DNA from 4 places in the Psychrobacillus sp. INOP01 genome. Region 1 is predicted to be linked to each of the others. Evidence: predicted binding sites of a transcription regulator. Region 1 holds the regulator's gene; each other region holds the start of a gene.
What was found. Region 1 encodes Rex, which represses fermentation and respiration genes when NADH is low (regulators of the CRP and FNR family bind a similar motif). Its sites were predicted from a motif close to TTGTGAAATATTTCACAA; they were not measured.
Positions count from the first base shown of each region.

Region 2: the regulator Rex is predicted to act here: its motif matches at 2,747-2,764, upstream of KD050_RS19665 (cytochrome c oxidase subunit 2A).
Region 3: the regulator Rex is predicted to act here: its motif matches at 2,568-2,585, upstream of KD050_RS19855 (nitrate reductase subunit alpha).
Region 4: the regulator Rex is predicted to act here: its motif matches at 2,474-2,491, upstream of KD050_RS06460 (TIGR04053 family radical SAM/SPASM domain-containing protein).

Region 1 is NZ_CP073315.1:1,480,897-1,485,810, reverse strand. Features, by position in the region: gene KD050_RS07440 (ABC-F family ATP-binding cassette domain-containing protein) at 1-1,387, opposite strand, end outside; gene KD050_RS07435 (redox-sensing transcriptional repressor Rex) at 1,518-2,159, shown strand; gene KD050_RS07430 (CPBP family intramembrane glutamic endopeptidase) at 2,383-3,120, opposite strand; gene groES (co-chaperone GroES) at 3,308-3,592, shown strand; gene groL (chaperonin GroEL) at 3,631-4,914, shown strand, end outside.
Region 2 is NZ_CP073315.1:3,999,133-4,004,046, forward strand. Features, by position in the region: gene KD050_RS19655 (b(o/a)3-type cytochrome-c oxidase subunit 1) at 393-2,060, opposite strand; gene KD050_RS19660 (cupredoxin domain-containing protein) at 2,062-2,538, opposite strand; gene KD050_RS19665 (cytochrome c oxidase subunit 2A) at 2,561-2,683, opposite strand; gene KD050_RS19670 (chemotaxis protein CheX) at 2,882-3,334, opposite strand; gene KD050_RS19675 (dynamin family protein) at 3,714-4,914, shown strand, end outside.
Region 3 is NZ_CP073315.1:4,043,629-4,048,542, reverse strand. Features, by position in the region: gene KD050_RS19855 (nitrate reductase subunit alpha) at 1-2,293, opposite strand, end outside; gene modB (molybdate ABC transporter permease subunit) at 3,024-3,707, opposite strand; gene modA (molybdate ABC transporter substrate-binding protein) at 3,688-4,470, opposite strand; gene ric (iron-sulfur cluster repair di-iron protein) at 4,579-4,914, opposite strand, start outside.
Region 4 is NZ_CP073315.1:1,270,474-1,275,387, forward strand. Features, by position in the region: gene KD050_RS06445 (hypothetical protein) at 1-81, opposite strand, end outside; gene KD050_RS06450 (NUDIX hydrolase) at 155-628, opposite strand; gene KD050_RS06455 (YbaK/EbsC family protein) at 612-1,109, opposite strand; gene KD050_RS06460 (TIGR04053 family radical SAM/SPASM domain-containing protein) at 1,276-2,409, opposite strand; gene KD050_RS06465 (DUF2249 domain-containing protein) at 2,560-2,799, opposite strand; gene KD050_RS06470 (Crp/Fnr family transcriptional regulator) at 2,974-3,666, shown strand; gene KD050_RS06475 (hypothetical protein) at 3,729-3,995, opposite strand; gene KD050_RS06480 (class I SAM-dependent methyltransferase) at 4,023-4,778, opposite strand; gene KD050_RS06485 (aminoglycoside phosphotransferase family protein) at 4,894-4,914, opposite strand, start outside.

The DNA of each region.
Region 1 (4,914 bases):
GCATTAGTTTTGCAAGAGCAAGTCTTGCCTTTTCACCACCGGATAATGTAGATACCGTTTTTTGTACATCATCCCCTGTAAACAAGAAACGACCTAATACGGTACGGACATCTCTTTCATTCATCAACGGCCATTCATCCCATAGTTCTTGTAATGCAGTTTTATTGCCAGTTAGTGCTGCTTGTTCTTGGTCATAGTATCCAAATTGGACATTTGTACCGTACTGGATTTTCCCTCCAGCAGCCTCCAGTTGTTTCATAATTGTTTTTAATAGAGTCGATTTTCCGACCCCATTTGGTCCAACGAGTGCAATTCGATCCTGCTTGTATACAGAAAACGATATATTAGATGAAACGGTCTTGTTTGGATAACCGACTGCGATTTCCTCTAGACGGAGCACATCATTGCCACTAGGACGGTCGATAGTAAACCCGAATGAGGCAGATTTTTCATCTCCATCTGGTGAATCCATCCAATCTGTCTTTTCGATAACCTTACGTCTAGATTGGGCCATTTTAGTAGTAGAGGCACGTGCTAGGTTTTTACTGACAAAATCCTCTAGCTTTGCTTTTTCCTCTTGCTGTTTTTCATACTTCTTTCTATCTAACTCATAGTTTTTTGCTTTTTGCGTTAAGTAGGAGCTATAGTTGCCAACGTATCTTGCTACATTATGACGAGATACTTCGTACACAAAGTTGACTACCTGGTCTAAAAAGTATCGATCATGCGACACAATAAGAACTGCGCCATTATAATTTTTCAAATAGTTTTCTAAAAAACTTAGCGTTTGAATGTCCAAATGGTTGGTAGGCTCATCGAGAATAAGTAAGTCTGGCTTGCTTAGAAGCATTTTAGCTAGTGCTAGCCTCGTTTTTTGCCCTCCTGATAATGCTTGGACAGGCTTATCGTAATCATCTGGGAAAAACTGCATGCCATGTAAGATGGAGCGGATATCTGATTCGAAGCGATAACCACCAGCCTCATTAAAGGCCAGCTGTAATTCATCATACGTTGCTGCCACTCTCGCATAAACCTCAGTATCTTCATATATAGAAGGGTCTGCCATTTGTGATTCTAAGGAACGAAGCTCTTTTTCTGAGTTAATAAGATGACTGAAGATCGTCATCATTTCCCCCCAGATGGACAGCTTGGATTCGAGTCCTGCATGTTGCTCTAAATAGCCAAGACGAATATTTTTAGGCATAATGATTTCGCCTGAATCGTATGACATTTCACCTGCTATTATTTTAAGTAAAGTAGATTTTCCGGCACCGTTTCTACCCACAAGGGCAACCCGGTCACGATCCTGAACCTCTAGCTTTACGTTTGTTAATATATCTTCGCCGTTAAAGGATTTTGTTATTTGATTGACTTGTAAAACGATCACAATTATTCGCACCTCAATTCTAACTTAAGTGTAATAGATAGGGCTTGTTGTTGCAACGCCATAGCTTTACAATGGTAGAAATGTCTAGTAAGATAATAACGATTTGTTTGACTAAACTAGGAGGATTTTTATGAAACCAGAAATACCGAGAATTCCTCAAGCAACTACGAAAAGACTACCTTTATATTATAGATTTTTACAAAGCTTTCATAATGCTGGACATAAACGAGTTTCTTCACAGGAATTGAGTGAAGCGATGAAAATAGATTCAGCTACAATCCGAAGAGACTTCTCTCATTTTGGTGCGCTTGGAAAAAAAGGCTACGGTTATGACGTTCCAACATTACTTGAGTTTTTCCGTAAAACACTCGACCAGGATGAGGCAGCGAATGTGGCTCTCATTGGGGTTGGTAGTTTGGGAACTGCTTTTCTAAAATATAATTTCCAAAAAAACCACAATACAAAAATTGTTGTGGCATTTGATACAAAAGCTCCAGTGGATGGAACGACAATAAGTGATATTCCTGTATATCATTCGAGTGTTATGCTCGAAAAGTTAGATGAATACGGAATTGAACTAGTCATTTTCACATTGCCAAGTCGATCTGCGCAGCAAGTTGCTGATCAATTGGAGGCTTCTTCGATTAAAGGAATATTAAACTTTACGCCCATTCGTTTACAAACAACCGACGCTATCCGAGTACATACAATCGATCTTTCTGTCGAATTGCAGACCCTTATTTATTTAATAAGAAACGAACTTACTGAATAACAAAAAAAGCCTTTGACCACAATGCTATTAGGTCAAAGGCTTTTATTGATGAAAAACTCTTTTAAAATCCACTGTTGATCTTCGCTTATGGCGGAGGCTTTCCATGGGCGAAATGCTGAGCCTCCTAGTGCGCTAAAGTTTGACTACGGGGTCTAATCACGTCGCTTTTACGTAGGAGCTGCCGCCAACGTTAAAATCCGCCAATAGTTAAATTCAACATAAATTAATGAAAAAATATTAACTGCATGTTTGAATATTGCTCAAAAAACTGTTGAATGTCTTCTCCGTAAAATTGAACGAGTACAACAAATCCATTTAATAGCATATGCGAAATAATAGATGCGATTATCCGCTTCGTCTTGTAATAGATAAAAGCGAATATAAACCCAGAAACCGCATATAGTAGGATGTGCGTAAAGTCAAAGTGGATAATTCCGAAAACAATTGCACTGACAGAAGCAGCTACAAAGAAATTCGTTTTTGGCAATAGAGTTCCGAAAATGATGCGTCGAAATATGAGCTCCTCTAATATAGGAGCAAAAATAACGATAGAAAAAATAGCTAAAGGAACGGCGTGGGCAATTTCGATAAATTGTGTTGTATTCTCTGATCCAGGATCAACACCAAATCTAAGTTCAATACTAGCTGCAATACCCTGGCCAACAAATACTAGAAAAAAACCGGCAATTCCCCAACCGATTGTTTGAAGGGTTGGACTTGGCTTACCCTTTAATGGTTTCAAGTATGTATTGTCTTTTCGGATGATTAACAGGGTGATTAATGTGGCGATTCCCATGCTAAGAAATACCCACCAACCAGAAATAATAATTGCTGGATTTTCCACGCCCCTTGCTTCTAATAACTTATAAAGGGACGGCAGGATTGGCACAAGCACAGCTCCTGATAATTGCATAACACAGTAGATGATTAAAATGTAGATACCAGTTTTTTGTTGTTTCATGAAAATTTTTATTCCTCTCTATATGTACCTTCTTCACTTATTGTATCGGAAATAGAAAATAAAAGAAAAAGATAGCTTCTCACTTGCAAAATGTTCTGTGATTAATTATTATTATAAGTGGGTTAGCACTCGAAGAGTAAGAGTGCTAATAATATTATATTTTACTATTTTAGGGAGGTAGTTTCACTTGTTAAGACCATTAGGTGATCGTATCGTAATCGAATTAATCGAAGCTGAGGAAAAAACAGCATCTGGCATCGTACTTCCAGACTCTGCTAAAGAAAAACCGCAAGAAGGAAATGTTGTTGCTACAGGAACTGGACGAGTACTTGAAAACGGCACTCGCGTTGAACTTGACGTAAAAGAGGGAGACCGTATCATCTTCTCTAAATATTCAGGTACAGAAGTGAAATATGACAACAATGACTATTTAATTTTACGCGAAAGCGATGTTCTAGCTATCATTGGCTAATAAAACTTTGGAAAATATATTCAGGAGGTAACTAACATATGGCTAAAGAAATTAAATTCAGTGAAGACGCTCGTAGCGCAATGCTACGTGGTGTAGATAAACTTGCAGATGCTGTTAAAGTAACGCTTGGACCAAAAGGACGTAATGTTGTTCTTGAGAAAAAATTTGGTTCACCACTTATTACAAATGATGGTGTAACAATTGCAAAAGATATCGAGTTGGAAGATGCATTTGAAAATATGGGTGCTAAATTAGTAGCAGAGGTTGCTTCTAAAACAAACGATATCGCTGGTGACGGTACAACTACTGCTACTGTATTAGCGCAATCAATGATTCGTGAGGGATTGAAAAACGTAACAGCGGGTGCTAACCCAGTAGGAATCCGTAAAGGTATCGACCTTGCAGTTGCTGCAGCAGTTACAGAGTTAAAAGTAATTTCTAAACAAATCGAAGGCAAAGAGTCTATTGCTCAAGTTGCAGCTATTTCTTCAGGAGATTCTGAAGTTGGTGATTTAATCGCTGAAGCAATGGAACGCGTTGGTAACGACGGCGTTATTACAATTGAAGAATCTAAAGGGTTCACTACAGAACTTGATGTAGTAGAAGGTATGCAGTTCGACCGTGGATATGCATCTCCTTATATGGTGACAGATTCCGATAAAATGGAAGCTATTTTAGATAATCCATATATTTTAATAACAGATAAAAAAATTACAAGTATTCAAGAAATCCTTCCTGTACTAGAGCAAGTAGTACAACAAGGCAAACCACTTTTACTAATCTCTGAGGACGTAGAAGGGGAAGCTTTAGCAACTCTAGTATTAAACAAATTACGTGGAACTTTCAATGCTGTAGCTGTTAAAGCTCCAGGATTTGGTGACCGTCGTAAAGCAATGCTAGAAGATATCGCAGTTCTAACTGGAGCTGAAGTAATTACAGAAGATTTAGGTCTAGACTTAAAATCTGCTAATATTACACAGTTAGGACGCGCTTCTAAAGTTGTTGTATCTAAAGACAATACGACAATCGTAGAGGGTAACGGAGAGTCGGATCGCATCGCTGGTCGTGTAACACAAATCCGTGCTCAATTAGAAGATACAACATCTGAATTCGACAAAGAAAAACTACAAGAACGTCTAGCTAAACTAGCTGGTGGTGTAGCTGTAGTTAAAGTCGGAGCAGCAACAGAAACAGAACTAAAAGAACGCAAGCTTCGTATTGAAGATGCTCTAAATGCTACTCGCGCAGCTGTAGAAGAAGGTATCGTAGCTGGTGGTGGTACTGCACTTGTGAACGTATACAACAAAGTTGCAGAATTAGCA
Region 2 (4,914 bases), 1.8 Mb from region 1:
CTCGAGGAACTAGGCGCTGGAGCTAGACATGCTTAGTAACATGCATATACCTTCTTTTAATAGTGACCCAAGCGACGAATGTTGCTTGGGTCTTTTTTTAAATAAAAGTATAAGTTTTGCATACTATAAATCCACAGATAAACGCCATAAGATTACCAAAAAAAAGAGAGGTTGGTCGTGAAGTCAGTCACGACCAACCTCTCCAAAAATTAACCGGTAATAATATACCGATATGTCTTATACAAAGCACTTCGGTAAAGATAGAAAACAGGTAAGGGCGTCATATGCTTTCTAATGTCAACTAGTTTATGGAATCTTCTAATCCTAGTGGAATATATAAAAATGGTTAGTCTTGACATACGTCTCGACTAACCATTTCTTTATATTTCTTACTACCAGAATTTATATCCTTTTGAACCTGGAGGAGCATTTTGAATCATATCAATAACTGGAACAGTATAAGCAAACAAGATTAACGCAATACATATTGTTAGCCAAATCTTCCAATTTTCCAACCACATTGGAGTTTTTTCTGCATTCTCTGAAACCTCTCCAACAGGAAACTCTGTTTCACCTTTAGGGGCAAAAAATAACAGATTTACTACAATATAAAGTATTAAAATAATACCGACGAATAGAATTGTTCCACCTACTGCCTGTGCTATTTGGTAAGGAATCCATTCCGTTGCTTGTTCAGCACCACCGTAGGTAGAAAAATCCGAGCGACGAGGTGCTCCCATTAATCCAACAATATGCATTGCACCTGACATGATCGACATACCAACCGTCCAAACAATAGCTTGAATAATAGCTAACTTATTCATTTGTTTCGTTAAAATTCTACCAGTTAGGTGAGGTAATAACCAGTAAGAAGCACCAAAGAATGTTAAAACAACAGTTGTTGCTACTGTTAAATGGAAATGACCAGTAACCCAAATCGTGTTGTGAATTAACTGATTCATCTGGTGAGATGCGTTAATAATACCGCCAGCACCAGCAGGTATAAATGCGGCCATTCCGATAAATGGAACTGTAAATCTAGCATCTTGCCAAGGTAGTTTTTTCACCCATCCAAACAACCCTTTACCACCAAGCTGTCTACCACGTAATTCAAATGTAGCAAACATAGAGAATGCCGTTAACAAAGAAGGAATAACTACCATCATTGTTAATATTACTTGTAAAAACTTCCAAAATGATTCAATCCCTGGTTCTGTTAACTGGTGATGAAATCCAACTGGAATAGAGAACAGTAAAAATAACATGAATGAAAGTCTTGCTAAGGCATCAGAGAAAATTTTACCTCCAATAATTTTTGGAATCACGACATACCAAACCATATACGCAGGTAACAACCAGAAGTAAACTAATGGATGACCGAAATACCAGAATAAAGTACGAGAAAGTAAAACATCCACTTTATCAACCCAGCCTAATGACCATGGAATTAGTTGGAATACAACTTCCACAGCTACCCCTAAAGAACAAATAATCCACATTGCCATATTGACAATTACCATAAAGGATAGAAGGGGACTAGATTCACCCGGATGAGCTTTACGCCATTCGTTATACTTCATAATTTGTGCAATACCAACAATCCATGATCCTACAACTACCAGAGCCATTCCCACATAAAAAATCCAATGTGCTTGAAGAGGAGCATAGAATGTATACAAAACAGAAGCTTCGTTTAGTAATACCATCGTTGCAGCTGCAACCGTACCAGTAGTCATTACCCAGAAACCTATCCAACCGAGTAAACGTTGTTTGTCTGTAAAAGTTCCAGAAGTTCTGCTCATAGCAGCAATTTGAAAACCAAGTATAAAATAAGTTGTTAAAATAAGACCTAATAACACACCATGAACAGTTAAAATTTGATAATACCCAATTCCCCATGGGAGTGTAAATTTACCAGAGCGAACTAGAACTTGTAATAAACCACAAAGACCTCCGATGAATAAAGCGATAAATGCTACATATATATGAGCAAGGGCTAGTTTACCATCACGACGGTCGACTTTTGTGAAATCTTTTGCTTTTTCTTTAATCGTTGTCATTTTACTCCACCACCTTTAACTTGGACGTCATAGAAGAGTGTCCGATGCCACAATATTCATTACATAAGATTAAAAACTCGCCAGATTTGTCCACCGTTGTTACATATTCCGAAACGTAACCTGGTTCTAGTATCATATTAATATTTGTTCCAGCAACTTGAAATCCATGAACAACGTCTTTAGTTGTTGATATGAACTTTACGGTGGAACCTAATGGTACCTCAATCTCAGGTGGATTATAGTAAAATGCAGATGCAACTAGAACTACTTCATAGTCCCATTCTTTACCTTCTACTTTATGAACCCCTGGATTATTAAAAGGTGCTATCTCATCAACTCGCTCAGGATCGATGTAAACTTTTCCAGTTGGGGGGTGTGAACCATAATGAAATGCACTAAAACCAACTATAACTAAAAATAATACCAATGAGCTAATCCCAAAAGTTAGCCACCACTTTTCATACTTATGAATATGCATAAGTCTTTAACCTCCAATTAAATTAAAATCTGTCTATGAATAAGTAAAATGCCATGAACCAAGAAACTAATATAAATAAGCCAACAAAACCAACTGAATAAAGAGTGCCTTTTAAATCTGAATCTTTTTCTTTCTTTTTCGACATTTACTTACACCTCCTCCTATTCAACTTGTATAATTCCATAATAAATATAATGGTTAATAGAAGATGTGATAAAAATCACACTTACGTATGTAAACTGTGAACTATATGTGAAATGTGATAGTTTCCTAGGGGGTTCGCCTAATTAGACAGGTTTTTTTACATAAAAAAAGAACCTTCCTACAAAAGGAGGCTCTGTTCTTATTCATCTATAGTTAAGATAATTGCCATTTCACCAATATTTTCAATCACTACAGGAAGTTTAAAAGCATGTTGAAATCCATATAACCTGGTAGTGCCAACAATAACAGTAGGTGGAGTAATATCAATTTCAACTCCATTAGCAGCAACGGAAGTACAAATATTCCCTGCGACCATATTCCCAAGCTCGCCTGTAAATGATTCGAGCATTTCACCTTCTAATGGCATACCGAACATGGTTGCTCCAATTGCAGAAAAGGAATCAGCTGTGGAGTCAATAATTATTCGCCCTTTAATATCACCGATAATTCCAATTAGTACACCCATTTCTTTTTGTTCGAATGGTTGAACCATCAAGGAAGGGGATTTTATATCCATTGCAATTGGTATGACTGATTTTAAAGATTGGATTGTTCCGTTTAAAATTGTTTGAATATGTTTTGAAGCGCTCATTTTTTCCCCTCCATCTAGTATAGATGTATCGATTTTATCATGTAATATAGGAAAAAAGAATAGGTATTGTAGAATTTTAAAATATACTATGGTATTATGTCGATGAGAATGAATATCAAATTCAGTTGAGAGGGCGATATATATGTTAGCTGTAATAATTGGATTATCTATTTTAGTGTATAGTGGGGTAACAGCATATATTTTAAAGTCTACAGCGCCAAAAGCAAAAATAACATGAACAATCCAGATGACTTTATTGCGAAAGCAAATAGAGTCTTTTTTTTATCGTATAAAAGAGTCAAAGAATATTGTTATAGGCTTTAAATTTTTGCTATGATAGATGTACATTGTCGAATTATGAAGGAGATAAAATTTTTATATGCAGAACTCAAAGGAAATACAAGAGATAAAAGAACAAAATGCATTACTAGCAACTATTTTCAAAGGAAACAATGACGACGAACGGTATCGAAAATCCAAACTGTTTGCTGGGAAATTGGAAAAAGGCACATTTACTATTGCCTTTGCAGGTCACTTTTCGGCTGGTAAATCTAGTATGATTAATGCATTGGTTAATGAACAATTGCTTCCAACTAGCCCGATTCCTACCTCAGCAAATATCGTTACAGTTCAAAATACAGCTGAAAACTATGCTCTAGTTCACTTTGTGGATCAACCACCAGTCAGATTTTCTGGGGAGTATGATATTCAACTAGTAAAAAAATATTCAAAAGATGGAAGTAAAGTTTCTCAAATTGAAATAGGACATGCTGGTTCAAGTCTCCCTGAAGGAATTACAATAATGGATACCCCTGGAGTAGACTCGACAGATGATGCACATCGTATTTCCACTGAATCTGCCTTGCATTTGGCTGATATTGTTTTTTACGTAATGGATTACAATCACGTTCAGTCAGAGTTAAACTTTCAATTTACGAAGCAATTACTTCATTATAATGAAAATGTATATTTAATCGTAAACCAAGTGGATAAGCATAGAGAAGAAGAATTGCCTTTTACAGCCTATAAACAATCGGTTGCAGATGCTTTTAATTCTTGGTCTGTTGATCCAAAAGGGATTTTTTATACTAGCTTAAAAAATAATGATTTCATACATAATGATTTTCCACAGGTTCAACAAATAGTGACTAGCTCTATTGAAAACAAAGAGGATTATTATCTTACACTAGCTCAGGCTACATTAGAAAAGTTAATAGATGAGCATTTACATTTTTTAGAGGATGAAAAAGCAGCATGTTTTGAAACCTTTGAGAGTCAGCTGAGCGAAGAGGATTGGAACAACAAAGAAGATATTAAAGAACAATTGGAACTTGCTCAGAAACAAGTAAAACTTCAAGATGTTACTCTTTGGAAAAAGACCTTTGAAGACCTTCGTAAAAACATACTAGAAAATGCTTCTATTATGACGTTTGAAATGCGCGAAGCTTTGAAGTCTTATGCGGAGAGTAAGCAATCCAATTTTAAAGTTGGTTTTTTAGGGAGTAAAAAGAAAACAGAGGAAGAGAGACAAAGAAGACTCAACGAAATTATTAGCTCGTTAGATAAAATTATTGCCACCA
Region 3 (4,914 bases), 1.7 Mb from region 1:
GAGTAGTTGTCATTCTAAAATCGATTGACACTAGAAGGTCTAATTTACCTTCTACATCCTCTCTCCACTTGATTTCTTCCGGTTTTTCATCTTCATTTGGTGTCGCTAATAATCCATCACTTGCACCTAGTAAATGCTTCATAAAATATTCTTGACCTTTGGCAGAACTTGAAATTAAGTTTGATCTCCACACAAATAGTGATTTTGGGAAGTTTTCTGGTGAATCTGGATCTTCGATTGCAGCTTTCACTTCCCCTGAAACGACTTGATCATATGCAATTTTAATAATTTCTTCATTTGTTGTTTGTCCTTTGGCAGCTGCTTCTTCTGCGAAAAGTAAACTGTTTTTATTGAATTGTGGATATGATGGTAACCAACCAAGACGTGCAGCTAAAACATTATAATCTGCAGGATGTTGGTACTTCAGATCCCCAGCTAGAGGAGATTTTAATGAATCATTACCCATTTCTTCATATTTCCACTGATCGGTAGCAAAATAGAAGAAGGATGTTGCATTTTGTAGACGCGGTTGTGCCTGCCAATCTTTGGCAAACGCAATTGTACTCCACCCTTCAATCGGGCGAACTTTTTCTTGGCCAACATAATGTGCCCATCCACCGCCGTTAACACCTTGGGAAGCTGTCAAAATAACTAAGTTTAAAATAGAACGATAGATTGTATCACTATTGAACCAATGGTTAATACCAGCCCCCATAATAATCATCGATCTACCTTCTGTATCAATAGCATTTTGTGCAAATTCTCTAGCCACTTGTACAACTACTGAGGATTTAACACCAGTTACTTTTTCCTGCCAAGCTGGTGTGTAAAACGAATCTGCATCATCATACCCTTTTGCATTAAATTCACTTTCACCACGATTAATACCATACTGACTTAACATTAAATCATATACAGTCACCACTAAACGAGTAGTGCCATCTGCCAACGTAACTTTTTTAGAAGGTATATGCCTATTAAATGTTCCATTTGAAACATTATCAAAGAAAGGAAAGACTATTTCTGTTTGACTTGCTTCAAAATTTTCAACACTCATAGCAGGATCAATTTTAGTACCATCTTCATTTTCTAAAATCAAATTCCAGTTTTTATCTTCTTCCCAGCGTTGACCCATTGTTCCATTTGGAACGATTATTTTAGCTGTAATTTCATCAATAATTACTGGCTTCCACTCAGCATTCTCCGTAGTATCTCCAAAATCACTTGCGCGTAAGAATCGTCCAGCTTTGTGGATTCCTTCATGTTCATCCAATAAGATTAAAAACGGCATATCTGTATATTGTTTTGCATAGTTAATAAACATTTCTTCTTTTCGTTGTACATAAAACTCATCTAAAATAACGTGGGTCATTGCTTGAGCAACAGCAGCATCCGTTCCTGGATGTGGAGCTAGCCAGTTATCCGCAAATTTCACGTTTTCTGCATGGTCAGGAGCAACCGATACAACTTTCGTTCCTTTATAACGAACCTCTGTCATGAAATGGGCATCAGGTGTACGAGTTAGCGGTACATTTGAACCCCACATAATTAAATAGCCTGAATTATACCAATCAGATGATTCCGGTACATCTGTTTGTTCTCCCCAGATTTGCGGAGAGGCAGGTGGTAAATCAGCATACCAATCGTAGAAACTTAACATTTCACCGCCAAGTAAGCTGATGAATCTCGAACCAGCTGCATAGCTAATCATTGACATTGCTGGTATTGGTGTAAATCCAGCTATTCTATCAGGACCATACGTACGAATTGTATAAATCAATTGTGCACATATCAATTCCATCGCATCTTGCCACGTAACTCGAACATGTCCACCTTTACCTCTAGCACGTTTATAAGTAAATGATTTCTCAGGATCTTCTACAATACTTGCCCATGCATCGACTGGATTTTGGTGTTCATGTAAAGCTGATTTCCAAAGTCTCCATAGTCGTCCTCGCATATAAGGGTATTTCACTCTTAACGGGCTATATTCATACCAGGAGAATGAAGCTCCACGAGGGCATCCCCTAGGTTCAAACTCTGGCATTTCAGGACCACATGAAGGATAATCTATTTGCTGATTTTCCCATGTAATAATTCCGTTTTTCACAAATACTTTCCAACTACATGATCCAGTACAGTTAACTCCGTGCGTCGTACGAACTACTTTGTCGTGAGACCAACGTTCACGGTACATATTTTCCCAGTCTCGGTTTTTTTGCTCAAGAATTGACCAGCTTCCTGAATATTTTTCTGTAGGCTTAAAATACTTCAATCCAAATTTACGTTTCATTAGTATCGATCACCCTTCCTTTTCGAATGAATAGCATGACGGGAATCAATTACTTGCTCATTCTTATACTATTATTATGAAAGACTATGACATTAATCGACATTAGGGAAAGTCCTAATCACTACTGGGATTTCCCTAGAGAACTATATTCTTAGGGGAAATAAATGAAAAGTGCAAGACGCCTTCTATGCTCATAACATGTTTCCATCATTTCGGTTGGCTTTGAACAGACTTGTTGCTATATTATTATCGATCGATTTTTTAAAGAGGATGATTGTGACTGACGTCACAATCATCCTCCCTTTTATCGGTAATCTTATGCCATTTGCCTGTCCGTCGCCTTCTTTAAGAAAGCCACATTATTTATACTTTTATCCCGTAAAAACACATTAAATTCCAACGGGAATAGTTAAAATATTGATCCCATAATTCAGAAACGGTGATTGGATCGAATTGCCATAAATTTAACTTAATATAATTCTATTATTACAGCGATACGCTATGCAAAATCATATTATAAAGTACTACTCCCTTTATTGATTGGAGAGAAAGGCGGCAACTCCAGCGGGAACAGCGAGAATTTCGAGACCCCGCAGGGAGCGTAGCGAACGAGGAGGCTCGGCCTCTCGCCCGCGGAAAGCATCCGCCTGAAACGGAAATCAGCAGTATCATTGTATAATCTTCTTCAAAAAAAGACTTAAGCATATTTGCTTAAGTCTCAAAATAGCATTCAATTACTCTCTTTACGCTGAATAATCATCAACATGATAAACGATATAAATATAATAGAAATAACCCAGAGCCAAGCCAATTCCATATTTCCGGAATCAATTGCAGTATAAATTGCTGTAGGTAGGGTTTGGGTTTGACCAGGGATATTACCTGCAAACATTAAAGTGGCACCAAATTCACCTAGCGCCCGTGCAAAACTTAAAATCGCACCAGAAATAATAGACTTAGATGCGAGAGGGATTGATAAATAGTATAGAATCTTCCATTCACTTGCCCCATCAACTCTAGCAGCTTCCTCTATTGTTGTATCAATTGCTTGAAATCCGGACTTGGCCGATTGGTACATTAATGGAAAAGCAACAACTACAGAAGCAATCACTGCAGCCCACCAAGTAAATATAATTGGCTGGTTAAACAACCATTCGATCCCTTGTCCAAAAATACTATTTCGACCAAATAAAACAATCAGCAAAAATCCGACAACAGTAGGGGAAAGCACCATTGGTAGCAATAGGACTGTTTCCACAATCGACTTTCCTTTGAATGAATTTCTCGCTAAAAGTCTCCCTACTAGTATTCCAGAAATAATAACTATAACGCTAGCTATGATAGTAATTTTCAAGGATAACCAAATGGGATTAAAAAACTCGTTCAAAGTAATGTTAGTTAATAGTAAATCCATAATCCTTAAAAACCTTTAATCCTTCCTCACTTTGAAGATAATCATAGAAATCTTTTGCTTCTTCATAGTGTTTGGTTTTCTTCAAAATCCCAAGTGGGTACGTGATTACAGTGTGTGTTTGCTGTTCTGCTGCAGTGATTACCTTTACCTTTTCAGAAGAAATTACATCTGTTTTATAGACAATTCCTGCCGTTACATTACCTGTCTCAACGTATGATAGTACTTGTCTAACATCTTTAGCAAACACTATTTTATCTTCTATATCATTCCAAATCCCTAGGTTTTGCAATGATTCTTTTGCGTATTTTCCTGCGGGTACAGTTTCAGGGGTTCCAATAGAGATTTTCTCTATTTCTTGTTTATCGAGGTCTTGAAAGCTACTAATATATGTTTCCTTACCATTTGGAACGATCAATACTAACTCATTTCCTAATAAATCAGTAACATCAGTTTCATCAATAAGGCCCTCTTCCACTAACAAATCAAGTTTATCTTCCGCCGCAGAGAAAAAAAGATCTACTGGGGCTCCTTGGGAAATTTGTTGCTGTAGAGAACCAGAACCACCAAAGTTAAAGTGCAATTTGATATGAGGGTTTTCTGTTTCATATGTATTCTTTATCTCTTCCACTGCTTCTTTTAGACTCGAAGCAATAGAAATAGTTAATTCTGTTTTTGAATTTTCTTCACTGTTAAACGGCGAACACGCTACTAGAACTGAAACGATTAATAAGCAAGCTATGATTAATTTGATAATATTGTTCATAATGTCCTCCTACCTTAAACACTTTCTCTAATTATAGCTCCTAATCCTCCAAAAAAAAATAGTCGCTACTTTTGTCAAAGTAACTTCGACTAAATAGCGACCTTTCTGTTAGATTGCTTTTCTCACATTTTCAAATAATATATTATTCTCTAAATGAATATGTTCAAATGTGTCTTTTTCAAGCTGCTCAAGTCGTTGATATACTAATCTGAATGTTCCGCAAGCACTTTCTGGAGGTGTGAAATTATTAGTTATCTCTCGTAGCTCTTTAAGAAGATTACCAGCATTTTCATGTTCTTCTTCTAATTCTAGTACATGTGGTTTTAAATTCTCTACATGCTCTTCTGTTAGATTCGCTATAAATTCCTTTATTAATGGGAATACAACATTGTCTTCATCATCGGTATGGTCTATTAATTCTCTTTTTAAAACAGTGAAAATCTC
Region 4 (4,914 bases), 210 kb from region 1:
CATTTTCACGTCGTCTGTCGGGAAAACATATTCGCTATAAGCTGATAAAACAGCATTCCAAATTTCATCATTAGTTTGCAAATCACTACGACTTACTTTAATTTTTTTTATTATTAATTCCCCCTCATCCAGTCACATTACCTCAGATCTTTTTTCAAGTTTCAACAATATGCTTTATATGCAAAGGTAACTCGCTCATTTTCTCCTTCAAAAACTCTGGATATAGATTTATAAATTTTATATCCTCCAGCGTTTTCCAATGATAGGTATGTATTTTTCCGTTCTCATCGACTATAAATTCATTGCCTTTTTGAAGCACTTCCTCATCTTTTAGCTCTAGCAAGTAAAAGAAACAAACTTCATGAAATTGCTCATGTAATGTATCTTCCTTGAAAAAGTTTTCATTTACCCAAAGCATTCGGTTTACGTTCACTTCTATTCCGAGTTCTTCTTTTATTTCACGCTTTACGGCATCTTCGCTTTTTTCGTTCATCTTGATACGACCACCTGGCACATAATAATATGGTTGGCCTTTGTCTTGCATAACCAGCAGTTTCTCATCGTGTACCAACAATCCTGCAACACGATAATTAAATCTACCCTCCGTAGTCTTAAACGATATATCCACTTTTTTCCTCCTCATACCAACCTTTACAAACATCTACCCACTCAGCCGCTTTTGCAAAGGTAAAAAGTTCTTCACATGAAAGCTCAATTGCACTATTACTGCTCCCACAAGCTGGTAAAACCGTCTCAAAACGTTTTAATGACTCGTCTAGATAAACGTTAATATGTGCTGGAATTCCAAATGGACAAACTCCTCCAACTGCATGTCCCACCTGTTCTAATACTTCTTCTGGAGATAGCATTTTTGCTTTCACACCGAATATACTCTTAAATTTTGCGTTATCAATTTTTGTATCACCAGCAGCTACTACGAGTATACAGCCATCCTCAATTTTAAAAGAAAGTGTTTTAGCTATCCTAGCAGGTTCGACATTCAATGCGACAGCCGCTAATTCCACGGTGGCACTAGACGCCTCATATTCTTGAATTTTGTTTTCCATACCAAATTCTTTAAAATACTCTCTTACTAGTTCAATTGCCATTATCTAATCCCTCGTTACTCTTTCGCCGTATTTTTCTGACTAATACATCTATTCTACTTGTTTTCATGGAAATTTGCCTAGCCTAAAATAAATTTGCTCATAACCCAATCTTGTCAGCCCATAAAAAAACAAGTAATAGCATCTCCCCCTATTACTTGCTTTATAGTTATACAGTTGGTTGCTTTTTTTTCTTGCGCATGGACTGCGGTATATATACGCAGTATGGTTCGCTTTCCATATAATCTCCCGTAACATTGTATGCTCTGGATCTGGATCCTCCGCACACTTTATTGAACTCGCAGACTCCACATTTTCCTTTATATTTATCGGGACTACGAAGGTTTTGGAATACCTCCGAATCACGGTAAATTTCTACTAATGGTGTTTGACGGACATTTCCAGCTTTTATCGGTAGTAGTCCACTCGGAAACACATCACCTGTATGCGAGATAAAGACAAAGCCATTCCCATCGTTTACTCCTTTTGGCGCTCTTCCTAGACCATCGATTTTACCGGTATCACCCATTGTTAATGCATCTTCATAGAAGATATGCTCTTTATCGCTCAATCCTTTTTGTTCGCGTAGTTTTTGTTGAATAACTACTCGGCGATAATGCTGGGCTGCTGTTGTTTTAATATCAAATGGTACGCGTTTTGATAGATTATATAACCATCTAAACACTTTTTCATGCTCTGCAGGTGAGATCATGTCTGTTTCTTTCCCTCTACCAGTTGGAACTAGGAAGAATACGCTCCATAGTACACAATTAAACTTCTCAACCATTTCCGCTAACTCCTCTAAGTATGCATAGTTATATCTCGAAATAACTGTATTAATCTGTAAAGGCATTCCTAATTCATTTAAATATTCGATAGCCTTCATCGTCAAATCAAACGAACCAGTCGTCCCCCTAAAGTGATCGTGAACCTCTGCACAATGCCCATCAATACTAAAAGCCCACCTAGCTAGCCCAATATCTTTTGCCTTTTGCATTGCTTCTTTCGTCACATTTGGAGTAGCTGATGGAGTCATAGATACACGAACGCCCTTTTTTATAGCATACTCGGCTATATCAAATACATCTGGTCGTTCCAACGGATCCCCACCTGTAAATACAAGTAATGGATTTTCCATTTCATAAATATCATCTATTAACTTTTTACCTTCACCTAATGTTAACTCCAATGGATGTCTATGATGCTGAGCCTCTGCACGACAATGTAAACAATGTAGCTGACATGCACGGGTTAACTCCCAAATAACGATAAATGGATTTTCATTATAATCTCGTGAAAACATAATTTTTCCTCCTATTGCAAGAAACATCTTATACTTGGAGTCTAACATTTTCATATTAAATCCGAAGTGATATTATTCACTTACTGAGTATTTAATGCGAGATAAACAAAAGATCCCAGAAAATTTATCCCAGGATCGTTTAGAGATATTTTATTTTTTACCGATAGCGACCCTCCAATGATTGGGACCGTTTTCAATATATTCCCAGGTGTATGTGTCTTCACGTTCCATCATAAATTGATAGAGTAATGGTTTTGGATCATGGTCATTGGAAAGCTCCAAAAACTCCCCAGACTGTATAGCATCAAATGCTTCAAATATTCTTGGATGACGAATTCTTGGTTCAATATCTGGTGCGTTTAGTTTTACTGCAAATGGAATATTACTCATTATCGTTCCCTCCAATATTTTTGATTCTGTTCATATCATAAGGCTTACTATTTTAAACAGAAGTGAGAAAAAACACATCGCCCCTATGATTTTAATCACTTGTCATAGTTCTCCAAAGACAAACTTTTGATGGTACAATGAAAATGACAGTCTCTGGGAGAAAGGATGAGCTACATGAATGTGGAATCGATACAAGCACTTCTACAACGTTTTTCCTTATTTAAAGATTTGACCAATGCAGAAATAGAACCAATACTTGATTTGGCAAAAAATCGGTTTTATCGCCAAGGTACTCATATTTTTATGCAAGATGATCCACTAACCAATGTGTACTTCATACATCAAGGACAAATAAAAATATATCGTACGGATATGCAAGGAAAAGAACAAATCATCAATGTTCTTGGGGAGGGTGAAATGTTTCCTCATATGGGATTCTTTCGCAAAGGTACCTATCCCGCTCATGCAGAGGTATCAGAGGATGCGGTTTTAATATATATCCCAATTCATTTGTTCGAGCAATTTCTAAAAACTAATCCAGAAATTTGTGTAAAGATTTTCCGAATACTCGGAGATAAAATCGTAGACTTACAAAATCGGTTGGAAGAGAAAATTTTGCATAATACATACGAACAAATTATTTTGCTGTTAATACGCCTAGTAAAAAGTCATGGGAAGAAACACGACGACGATCACTATATCTTCACAACGCAGTTCACAAACCGAGATTTAGCTAATATGATCGGTTCAAGCCGTGAAACAGTTAGCAGAACGCTCACTTCTTTGAAAAAGTCAAAACTAATTAGCTCTGATCCAGCAGGCAATATTATTTTGAACATGGACAAATTAAAAGATGAATTGTTTTAAAGAGACAAAAAGGCAACCAAATTAATTGGATGCCTTTTTTATGATTATTAGAAATTGAGATATTAAAAAAATAATACCTTTGAAATTAACAGCAATATAATGATTGACGAAATAGATCTGATCCAAATAACTTTTTTACTAACACCAGCTTTATTTTCCAGATAATTTATATAAGAAAACGTAAGAATAAATCCAAAGAAAGGTAGCAAATAACCAGAACTAACTTCAATAATTTCATAATATTTGATGATAGTTACTGTTAAAAGAATCAGACCTAATGCACCTACAAACGTATGAAAATATAAAGTGAACTTATTGTCCTCCTCCATTTTCTCTCCTCCATCTAAAAGCTCATACTATTTTTTTGTAACTTTAATAATCATAGTAGTCGGGAATCTTTTTGCTTTGTATAAAGAATAATACCGATCAGATACTTCTTCCTTAGTCGACTCATAATTTACTGATACATCACTTTCTATTACAGAGTCAATCGTGAATCCTACTTTTATCAATTCATTTATATATGTACTGAGCTTTCTTTTAGGAATTACCATCGGAGCATCTTCACCTTTGAAGTTCGGATATGTTGTTACTCCTTCTTCCTGGTATGAACCATTAAGACTAAGTTGCCCATTTTGACTGGCAATATGAGGATATAACGGATGATCCCAACTAAATACAAAGCTTCCTCCTTGCTTCAAATAGGAATAAATTAATCTAAAGGTAGTAGTCAAATCAGTAGTCCATCCAATAGCATAAATAGAGTACACACAGTCAAAATACAATTTCGGTAATCCAATATCAACTTCCATAGGGGAACAAAATAAATGAGTTTCTAAACCTTGTAGCGTTTCCTCGGCAGTCTTAATCTGCTTCTCAGAAAGGTCGACTCCCCAAAGTTCGCTAGCCCCCCTTTCCGCCATATACAATAATGAGTGTCCGCTTCCGCAACCAATATCCAGTACTTTCTTGTTTGCCACATCTTCTAATAATCCTAATTCCTTTTCAGTTTGAGCAAAGGGACCATAATTAGGCAAAGCATCTACTCCATTAAAATGGTGAGCTACCACATCCCAACTTTGCTTGTTTTGTTTTATGATTTCAGTAGTCATAATTTCCTCTCCATCTCTAAAAATTAAATACACAACTCATTCTTCTGATGATTTAACAAATAATAATAGAAAAACTCCGGCTCCTAATTTGGGTAAGCCCTTGACTATGACAATATTATTGAGGACAGTAACGATT